Regions from separate parts of the Streptomyces sp. NPDC001848 genome, predicted to be linked through region 1. Evidence: predicted binding sites of a transcription regulator. Region 1 holds the regulator's gene; the other holds the start of a gene.
The links. Region 1 encodes HspR, which represses chaperone genes until heat shock. Its sites were predicted from a motif close to TTGAGNNNNNNNNNCTCAA; they were not measured.
Positions count from the first base shown of each region.

Region 2: lon (endopeptidase La) is a predicted target of HspR. The motif match lies at 2,067-2,085, and genes of this name have one in related genera.

Region 1 is NZ_JBIATP010000009.1:306,266-311,299, forward strand. Features, by position in the region: gene dnaK (molecular chaperone DnaK) at 1-435, shown strand, start outside; gene grpE (nucleotide exchange factor GrpE) at 432-1,091, shown strand; gene dnaJ (molecular chaperone DnaJ) at 1,131-2,294, shown strand; gene ACFYZJ_RS20800 (heat shock protein transcriptional repressor HspR) at 2,299-2,751, shown strand; gene ACFYZJ_RS20805 (PA14 domain-containing protein) at 2,815-4,512, opposite strand; gene ACFYZJ_RS20810 (sugar ABC transporter substrate-binding protein) at 4,962-5,034, shown strand, end outside.
Region 2 is NZ_JBIATP010000007.1:25,097-30,130, reverse strand. Features, by position in the region: gene ACFYZJ_RS15655 (response regulator transcription factor) at 1-120, opposite strand, end outside; gene ACFYZJ_RS15650 (spermidine synthase) at 233-919, opposite strand; gene ACFYZJ_RS15645 (rhomboid-like protein) at 1,201-1,974, shown strand; gene lon (endopeptidase La) at 2,108-4,525, shown strand; gene ACFYZJ_RS15635 (MarR family winged helix-turn-helix transcriptional regulator) at 4,693-5,034, shown strand, end outside.

The DNA.
Region 1 (5,034 bases):
GTCACCGGCGGCTCCTCGCTCCCGAAGGAAGAGGTCGACCGCATGCGCGAGGAGGCCGAGCGCTACGCGGAGGAGGACCACAAGCGCCGCGAGGCGGCCGAGGCCCGCAACCAGGGCGAGCAGCTGGTCTACCAGACCGAGAAGTTCCTCAAGGACAACGAGGACAAGGTCCCGGGCGAGGTCAAGACCGAGGTCGAGGCCGCCGTCGCCGAGCTGAAGGAGAAGCTCAAGGGCGAGGACACGGCCGAGATCCGCTCCGCCACCGAGAAGGTCGCGGCCGTCTCGCAGAAGCTGGGCCAGGCCATGTACGCCGACGCCCAGGCCGCGCAGGCCGCCGCCGGCGGTGCCTCGGCCGGTGCCGGTGAGACCAAGGCCGACGACGACGTGGTGGACGCCGAGATCGTCGACGACGAGCGGAAGGACGGTGCCGCGTGACGGAGGAGACCCCGGGCTTCGAGGAGAAGCCTGACGTCCCCTCCGGCGCCACCCCTGATGACGCCGAGCCGCAGGCCGCCTCCCCCTCTTCGGAGGAGGCGGCGGCCCCGGCGGGGGACGCAAGCGAACAGAACGCCGGTCTGGTGGCCCAGCTGGACCAGGTGCGCACGGCGCTGGGCGAGCGCACGGCGGACCTCCAGCGCCTCCAGGCCGAGTACCAGAACTACCGCCGCCGCGTCGAGCGCGACCGGATCGCGGTCAAGGAGATGGCCGTCGCCAACCTCCTGACCGAGCTCCTGCCCGTGCTCGACGACATCGGCCGCGCACGCGAACACGGCGAACTGGTGGGCGGTTTCAAGTCCGTCGCCGAGTCGCTGGAGACCGTCGCGGCCAAGATGGGTCTGCAGCAGTTCGGCAAGGAGGGCGAGCCCTTCGACCCGACCATCCACGAGGCCCTGATGCACAGCTACGCGCCGGACGTCACCGAGACGACGTGCGTGGCGATTCTGCAGCCCGGGTACCGCTTCGGCGAGCGCACCATCCGCCCCGCGCGGGTGGCCGTCGCCGAGCCGCAGCCGGGGGCGCAGACGGTCAAGGCCGAGGAGACCGGCGAGGCGGGCGACGACAAGGAGAACGGTGGCCCGGACGAGGGCTGACGTACACCACGAACGCACAGGGAAGGAGGGACGTCGGGGATGAGCACCAAGGACTTCATCGAGAAGGACTACTACAAGGTCCTCGGCGTCCCCAAGGACGCCACCGAGGCCGAGATCAAGAAGGCGTACCGGAAGCTCGCCCGCGAGTTCCACCCGGACGCCAACAAGGGCAACGCCAAGGCGGAGGAACGTTTCAAGGAGATCTCCGAGGCGAACGACGTCCTCGGCGACCCCAAGAAGCGCAAGGAGTACGACGAGGCCCGCGCCTTGTTCGGCAACGGCGGCTTCCGTCCCGGCCCCGGGGCGGGCGGCTCCTTCAACTTCGACCTGGGCGACCTCTTCGGCGGCCAGGGCGGCGCCGGGGGTGGCTTCGGCGGCGGTATCGGTGACGTCTTCGGGGGCCTGTTCAACCGCGGCGGCGCGGGCACGCGTACGCAGCCCAGGCGCGGCCAGGACATCGAGTCCGAGGTCACGCTGAGCTTCATGGAGGCGGTGGACGGCGCGACCGTACCGCTGCGCATGTCCTCGCAGTCACCGTGCAAGGCCTGTTCGGGCACCGGCGACAAGAACGGCACGCCGCGGGTGTGCCCGACCTGTGTCGGCACCGGGCAGGTGGCGCGCGGCTCGGGCGGCGGCTTCTCGCTGACCGACCCGTGCCCGGACTGCAAGGGCCGGGGGCTGATCGCGGAGCACCCGTGCGAGGTCTGCAAGGGCAGCGGCCGGGCCAAGTCGTCCCGGACGATGCAGGTCCGCATCCCGGCGGGCGTGTCCGACGGGCAGCGCATCCGGCTGCGCGGCAAGGGTGCGCCCGGTGAGCGGGGCGGCCCGGCCGGCGACCTGTACGTGGTCGTGCACGTCAATCCGCACCCCGTCTTCGGCCGCAAGGGCGACAACCTCACGGTGACCGTGCCGGTGACGTTCGCGGAGGCGGCGCTCGGCGCCGACATCCGGGTGCCCACCCTCGGCGGGCCCCCGGTGACGCTGAAACTGCCCCCCGGCACGCCGAACGGGCGTACCATGCGCGCCCGTGGAAAGGGCGCGGTCCGCAAGGACGGCACCCGCGGCGACCTGCTGGTCACCGTCGAGGTGAGTGTCCCGAAGGACGTGTCGGGGAAGGCTCGTGACGCGCTGGAGGCGTATCGCGAGGCGACCGCGGGCGAGGACCCGCGGGCGGAGCTGTTCCAGGCCGCGAAGGGAGCATGACCAGATGGACGGCCGTCGACGCAACCCGTATGAGCTGACCGAGGACACCCCGGTCTACGTCATCTCGGTGGCGGCCCAGCTCTCCGGACTGCACCCGCAGACCCTGCGCCAGTACGACCGCCTGGGGCTCGTGTCCCCGGACCGCACCGCGGGCCGGGGCCGGCGGTACTCGGCCCGCGACATCGAACTGCTCCGCCAGGTGCAGCAGTTGTCGCAGGACGAGGGCATCAACCTGGCCGGCATCAAGCGCATCATCGAACTGGAGAACCAGGTCGCCGCGCTCCAGTCCCGCGTCGCGGAACTCCAGGCCGCCCTCGACGGCGCGGCGGCGGCGATGCGCCAGCGCGAGGCGGCCGTCCACGCCTCCTACCGCCGTGACCTGGTGCCCTACCAGGAGGTCCAGCAGACCAGCGCCCTGGTGGTGTGGCGCCCGAAGCGGCAGCAGCAGACGGACTGACCGGCGCGCAGACCGACCCGCACACAGAGGGGCCCGGAGACTGCTCCGGGCCCCTCTGTGTGCTCAGGGCGCCAGGGCCACCCAGCCGTCGCCGGGCGCGGACTCGGTGCCGTCCGCGTACCCGGCGGTCACCCAGTAGAAGTGGGTCGTGCCCTTGGCGGCGGCGGTGTCCTCGTAGGAGGTCCCCGTCGTGGCGGCCAGCTTCTCGTACGCCTTGGTGTCCGGGTTCCAGCGGTAGACCTGGTAGCCGGTGGCGTCGGTCACCGGTGACCAGGACAGCTCGACGCCCGCCTCGGAGGAATCCGCCGTCAGCCGGACCGGGGAGCCCTCGGGCGTCGCCACGCTCGGCGTCATGTCGACCTCGGTCGCGGTCACGATCTCGGGTGAACGGGTCCACTCGTAGTGCGAGTTCCAGTCGTCGTCGACGGCGTCGACGAAGAAGCACCGCTGCCGGCCGTCCGGGAGCGTGGTGTACGTGTACGAGGTGGTGGCGGTCGACAGCCACTCCACCTGGTGGGCGGAGCAGACCTGCTCCTCCTCGTCGCCCATGAGCTCGCCCGCGTAGACCACGTACCGCGCCAGGTCCGGCGTCGGGTTGGCGTCCCAGTGCAGCTCGAAGCCGTACTCGGTCGGGGTGGCGGTCAGCCCGGTGACGGCGGACGGCGGGGTCTGGTCCCGGCGCCGGCCGCTGACCGCGGCGGACTGCGCGGACTCGTTGCCGGCCGCGTCGACGGCGCTCACGCGGTAGTAGTAGGTGACACCCACCTCGGCCGAGGGATCCCGGTACGACAGCTGGTCCGTGCTGCCGATCCTGCTGTACACCCCGTCCGCGCTCGCCGCCCGGTACACCCGGTACGACGCCGCTTCGGCGACGGCGCTCCAGCCGAGGCCCAGCCCGCCCGTCTCGGAGGTGTCGGTGACGGCCGGATCCCGGGGCACGGCGGGAGCGATCCGGTCGACCGTGGTGACGGCCTGGTCGGCGGTGCCCGTCGACTCGTTGCCGGCCTTGTCGTAGGCGCGGATCTCGTAGTAGTAGGTCGCGCCGTTCACCGGGAGCGTCGAGTCGGTGTACGACGTGGAGGTGGTCGTGACGAGCGGGGTGCTGCCGAAAGAGGCGCCCTTGAGACGGCGGTAGACGCGGTAGCCCGCGAGGTCCATCTCGTTGTTCTTCGCCCAGCTGAGCCTGGCCTTGCCGGTGGTCTGGTCGTAGGAGACCGAAGTGCCGGCCGGGGTCAGGGGCTTGACCGTGTCGACGGTGGCCGACGTGCGCGGTGTGTAGGCGAAGGCGACGTTGGCCGTGCCGGTCCAGTTGACGTAGTCCACCCGCAGGGTGTGCTTGCCGGACGGGATGGTGACGTTGACGGTCTTCTTCTGGGTGGTGGAGACGTTCTTCCAGATGTCGATCCTGCGGGTGCCGTCGAGGTGGACGCGGATGCCGTCCTGGGTGGAGGCGGTGAAGGTGAAGGGGCCGCCCGAGCCGAAGTCACGGGTGAGAGACCAGCGGACGGAGAAGTTGTCCCTGGGCAGGCCCGAAGTGGGCGCGCCCGTGCCCCAGTTCTCGTTGACCGTGCTGTCGCAGTCGGTCTTCTTCGGGGTGCCCGAGAGGCTGGTGTTCGCGAAGAACTGCCGCTTGAACACCGGTGAGGTGCAGGTGGTCGCGGCGGACGCGGGGGTGGTGAGGGCGGCGAGCAGGCCGCCCGCGGTGGCGAGCACGACGGCGGTGGCCGCGGCGGCGGTCGTGCGTCGTCTGGCTGGGTTCATTCGGTCCTCTGATCGGATCGGGACGCGGCAAGGCGTTTGTGATCACGACACGTGAGGCGTGGAAGAGGTTGTACAGGAACTTTACTTTCCGCTGACTCTTCGGGAGGTCGGGCGGCCGACGCCTGTTTGTGGATGGGTGACGGATATCACGTTTCACAGGATTTTGGTGAAGGTCTCGGCGCGGTAAATGAATTGACTGAACGTCAGTTATCGATCGCTCCAGGTGACGGACTGAATCAGCACCAGGCGGGGGCGGGGAAACGGCCGCCACACAACACGCTCTTGGTTTTCACTTGACTCGCACAGAGATCCTGTTGCCATCTCGTTAACCGGTAGTTCTTGACGCTGCCCACCGTCCCCGCGTTGGCTTTCAGCCACCTGGGTCGCAACGCTGCTCCCTCGCCCGGAAGGCACCTGATGTGATTGCTCGTACCACCCGTAGGACCGCTGTGCGTCGTACCGCCATGGCCCTGGCCGCCTCGGCGTCGGCCGTCTCGCTCGCCGCGTGCGGTGTCATCGACG
Region 2 (5,034 bases), on a different contig from region 1:
CGCGCGCAGACGGGTGGCGATGGCCTCGACGATCGTCTGGTCGTCCTCGACCACCAGGACGCGCCGCTGAGCGCCCGGGGTCGCCGTCGTGCCGTTGTGGGAGGTGTGTGTCTGCTCCATCGCCCGCCCCTGGGGTTGCTTTCCGGAATCCGTGGGGTGATCCCATGACTGCGCTTGACGCTTGAATGATCGGCGTCAGTGAAGCAGGGTACGGGGAGTTACCGCCGGTCGGCTATCCAGGTCCGATCGCGAGGTGCACGACGTCGGGAACGCCCCGGGCAACGGGCACCTCTTCGGTACGCACCTGCCGGAACCCGGCATTCCTGAGGGTTCCTTCGAAATCCGGTGACGGTGCGGCCGACCACACCGCGAGCACCCCGCCGGGTCTCAACACCCTTGCGCAGCTTGCGAGTCCGGCCGTCGAGTAGAGGCTGCCGTTGTCGTCCGTGACCGTCCACGCGGGCCCGTTGTCGATGTCCAGGCACAGGGCGTCGTACGTGTCCGATGTCTCATTGACGTGGGTGACGAGGTCGGCCTCCACGACGCGGGTGCGCGGATCGGCGAGCGCGTCGGCGGACAGTGCGCACAGGGGGCCGTCGAGGTGCCAGTCGATGACGGCGCGTTCGCGTTCGACGACGGTGATGCGACCCCAGCGGGGATCGGCCGCCGCGTGCGCGAGCGAGAAGCCCACACCGAGTCCGCCGATCAGCAGGCTCGGGTCCGGGCGGCCGTCCAGGGCATCTGACGCGGCGTCCACCAGCAACCGCTCCGAGCGCCCGTCGGAGGTGTCCATCAGGAAACAGCCGTTGGCGATGATCTGCAGCAACTCACCGTGCCGCCGCAGCACCACCTCGCCGTGCGGGCCCTCACGACGGTCCAGGACCACCGGGGTGTCGTCGGTGTCGTACGGATGAGGCATAGGCCACATTCTGGTGACCGGCGGGGGCGGGGGCGACTCATTTCCCCGGCGGCCGTCCCCAACGGGCGACCGCGGGCGACCTGCGGGCGACCTGCGGGCCGTCCCCGGCGGGCGTCGCCGGCGGCCGGGCGGGCCGCCGCGCCCGCCGCAGCCGTGCGCGGCCGGCCCGGACGCGGAAACCGCCTGAGAAGTTGCTTTGAATCCCGTCTCGGGTGGCGTCGGTCATAGACAGCGACCGGCGCGGCGCGAAGGGTGGAGTGTGACGGAAGGAGCGCCGCACCTTGGAACGTACGGTCCCGGCGGCCGATGCCACGCTCATGCCCCCCGGGAGGGGCGCGTCGCTTCTGGACGGCATGCCGCGCCAGCGCACGGCGCCGCCGCCCGTCACGCACACGGTTCCGCTCCCGGTGCGGTGGACCGCCCCGCGCCTGGTCCTGCTGCTGCCGAGCCCGAAGCGGGCGCCGTTCACCTTCGGGTACGCCGCCGTGCTGCTGGTGACCTCCCTGTTCGCCCAGTACGCCGATCCGACGCTGGTGAACGCGCTGTGCCAGGAATCCAGCACGGACGTCGCGCATCTGATGCGCAGTCCGGTGGTGGTGCTGCTGACCAGCGCGCTGTGGATCGCGGGCGGGATGCTGTCGTACTACACCCTCGTCTTCCTGGTCGTGCTGACGGCGCTGGAGCGGCGGATAGGCGGCGCGCGCACGGCGGTCGTCTTTCTGCTCGGCCATGTGCTCGCGACGCTGGGCACCGAGGTCCCGGTCGGCCTCGCCGTGCTGGCGGGCCATCTGCCGGACAGTTCGCTGCACCGCCTCGACTACGGCATCAGCTTCGGTGTGGCGGGGAGCCTGGGCGCGCTGACGGGGTTGCTGCGGCCCTGGTTGCGCTGGACGGTGCTGATCGCGTTCGCCGCGGTGCTCCTCCAGGACCTGGTCGAGTTCACGGACCCGCTGAGCAACTGGGGTCATCTGCTGGCCCTGACGATCGGCGTCGGGACCTGGCCGCTGGTACGGCGCTGGGCCCGGACCGGAGCCGCGGCCGTGCCTCTGAGCTGACCCTGCGCCGTTGCGCGCCTGGTCACAGCGGTCGCCCCAACTGATCGCCCAGAGCGAACAAGCCTTGGGGAACAATCGAATCCTCTCGTGCATTGAGTCAGCACAACTCAACTTGACTGCCGAAGGGGAGATCATGGCTTCGACGTCCACACCGCTCACCCTGCCTGTGCTGCCGCTCGACGGCGAGGTTGTGCTGCCCGGCATGGTGGTCCCGCTGGACCTGAGCGACTCCGAGGTGCGCGCGGCGGTGGAGGCCGCCCAGGCGGCCGCCCGTTCCGAGCCCGGAAAGCCCAGGGTCCTGCTCGTTCCACGCATCGACGGCACCTACGCCGCCACCGGTGTCCTCGGCACCGTCGAGCAGGTCGGCCGGCTCGCGGACGGCGACCCGGGCGCCCTCATCCGCGGCCGGGGGCGGGTGAAGATCGGTGCGGGCACCACCGGGCCCGGCGCGGCGCTGTGGGTCGAGGGAACACGCATCGACGAGACGGTTCCGGACCCGTTGCCCGGCCACGTCGCCGAGCTCGTCAAGGAGTACAAGGCCCTCGCCGCCAGCTGGCTGAAGAAGCGCGGCGCCTGGCAGGTCGTCGACCGTGTGCAGGCCATCGACGACGTCTCCGCGCTCGCCGACAACTCCGGCTACTCGCCCTTCCTCACCACCGAACAGAAGGTCGAACTCCTGGAGACCACCGATCCGGTGGCCCGGCTGAAGCTCGCCACCCAGCAGCTCCGCGACCACCTCGCCGAGCAGGAGGTCGCCGAGTCCATCGCCAAGGACGTCCAGGAAGGCGTCGACAAGCAGCAGCGCGAGTTCCTGCTGCGCCGCCAGCTGGAAGCCGTCCGCAAGGAGCTGCGCGAGCTCAACGGCGACACCCAGGAGGGCGAGGAGTCCGACGACTACCGCGCCCGCGTGGAGGCCGCCGACCTCCCCGAGAAGGTGCGCGAGGCCGCCCTCAAGGAGGTCGACAAGCTCGAGCGCACCAGCGACCAGTCGCCCGAGGGCTCCTGGATCCGCACCTGGCTGGACACCGTGCTCGAAATGCCGTGGAACGAGCGCACCGAGGACGCGTACGACATCCGCGGCGCCAAGGCCGTCCTCGACGCCGAGCACGCGGGCCTGGAGGACGTGAAGGAGCGGATCACCGAGTACCTGGCGGTGCGCAAGCGGCGCGCCGACCGGGGCCTGGGCGTCGTGGGCGGCCGCCGCGGCGGCGCCGTGCTGGCGCTCGTCGGCCCGCCCGGCGTCGGCAAGACCAGCCTCGGCGAGTCCGTCGCGCACGCCATGGGCCGCAAGTTCGTCCGCGTCGCCCTCGGCGGCGTCCGCGACGAGGCCGAGATCCGCGGCCACCGCCGTACGTACGTCGGCGCCCTGCCCGGCCGGATCGTCCGCGCCATCAAGGAAGCCGGGTCCATGAACCCGGTGGTCCTGCTCGACGAGATCGACAAGGTGGGCTCCGACTTCCGCGGCGACCCGGCCGCGGCCCTGCTGGAGGTCCTGGACCCGGCGCAGAACCACACCTTCCGCGACCACTACCTGGAGGTCGAACTCGACCTGTCCGACGTGGTGTTCCTGGCCACGGCGAACGTCCTGGAGGCCATCCCGGAGGCGCTGGCCGACCGCATGGACATCGTCCGCCTGGACGGCTACACCGAGGACGAGAAGGTCGTCATCGCCCGTGACCACCTGCTCCCGCGCCAGCTGGAGCGGGCCGGCATCGCCCGGGACGAGGTCACGATCGAGGAGGCCGCGCTGCGCAAGCTCGCCGGCGAGTACACCCGCGAGGCGGGCGTGCGGACCCTGGAGCGGTCCATCGCGCGGCTGCTGCGCAAGGTCGCGGCCCAGCACGAACTGGGCGAGCGGGAGCTGCCGTTCACCGTCCGGGCCGAGGACCTGCGCGGGCTGCTCGGACGCCCGCACCACGTGCCCGAGTCCGCCCAGGACCCGGCCGAGCGGCGCACCGCGGTCCCCGGCGTGGCGACCGGCCTCGCGGTCACCGGCGCGGGCGGCGACGTGCTGTACGTCGAGGCCTCGCTGGCCGACCCGGAGACGGGCGCGGCGGGTCTGACCCTGACCGGTCAGCTCGGTGACGTGATGAAGGAGTCCGCGCAGATCGCACTCAGCTTCCTGCGCTCCCACGGCGCCGAGCTGGAGCTGCCCGTCGGCGACCTGAAGGACCGGGGCGTGCACATCCACTTCCCGGCGGGCGCGGTCCCCAAGGACGGCCCGAGCGCGGGCATCACGATGACGACCGCGCTGGCCTCGCTGCTGTCGGGGCGGCTGGTCCGCACGGACGTCGCGATGACCGGTGAGGTCTCACTGACCGGCCGGGTGCTGCCGATCGGCGGGGTGAAGCAGAAGCTGCTCGCCGCGCACCGGGCGGGGGTCACCACAGTGATCATCCCCAAGCGCAACGAGCCCGACCTGGACGACGTCCCGGCGGAGGTGCTGGACAAGCTCGACGTCCACGCCGTCACGGACGTCCGCCAGGTCCTGGAGCTGGCGCTCGCGCCGGCCACGAGCGACGCGCGGCCGGAGGTTCCGGCGGCGGCGTGACGGACGCTGCCGGATGAGGGAAGGCCCGGGTTTCGTGAGGGAGGCCCGGGCCTTCGCCATGGACCGGTGCTGCCGTTGGTCCATGCCTGCGAAATACTGACGCAAGCTGCGACAACGGCGACTTCGGCGGAGACTTCGAGGAACGGGATCCGGATCAGGTGACTGACGTGCACGAGGACGGAAACAGCGAGCGGCGTCCGGTGGAACCCGACGGGCCGGCGGAGGGTGCGGACCACTCCGGCGGCACGAACCAGGAGTTCCTGGCGCTGGAGCGCGAGCTGACCGTGTTCCTGCGGCGCGCCCGCGCCAACGCGGGCCAGATGGCCCGGGAGGTCCACCCGGACCTGGAGTCCGCCGCGTACGGGCTGCTCGCACGGCTGGACGAGTGCGGCCGCCAGCGTGCCACGGAACTCGCCGCCTACATCGGTGTCGGCAAGGCCACGATGTCCCGTCAGCTGCGCGCCCTGGAGGAGCTCGGCCTGGTCGCCCGGGAGCCCGATCCGGCCGAC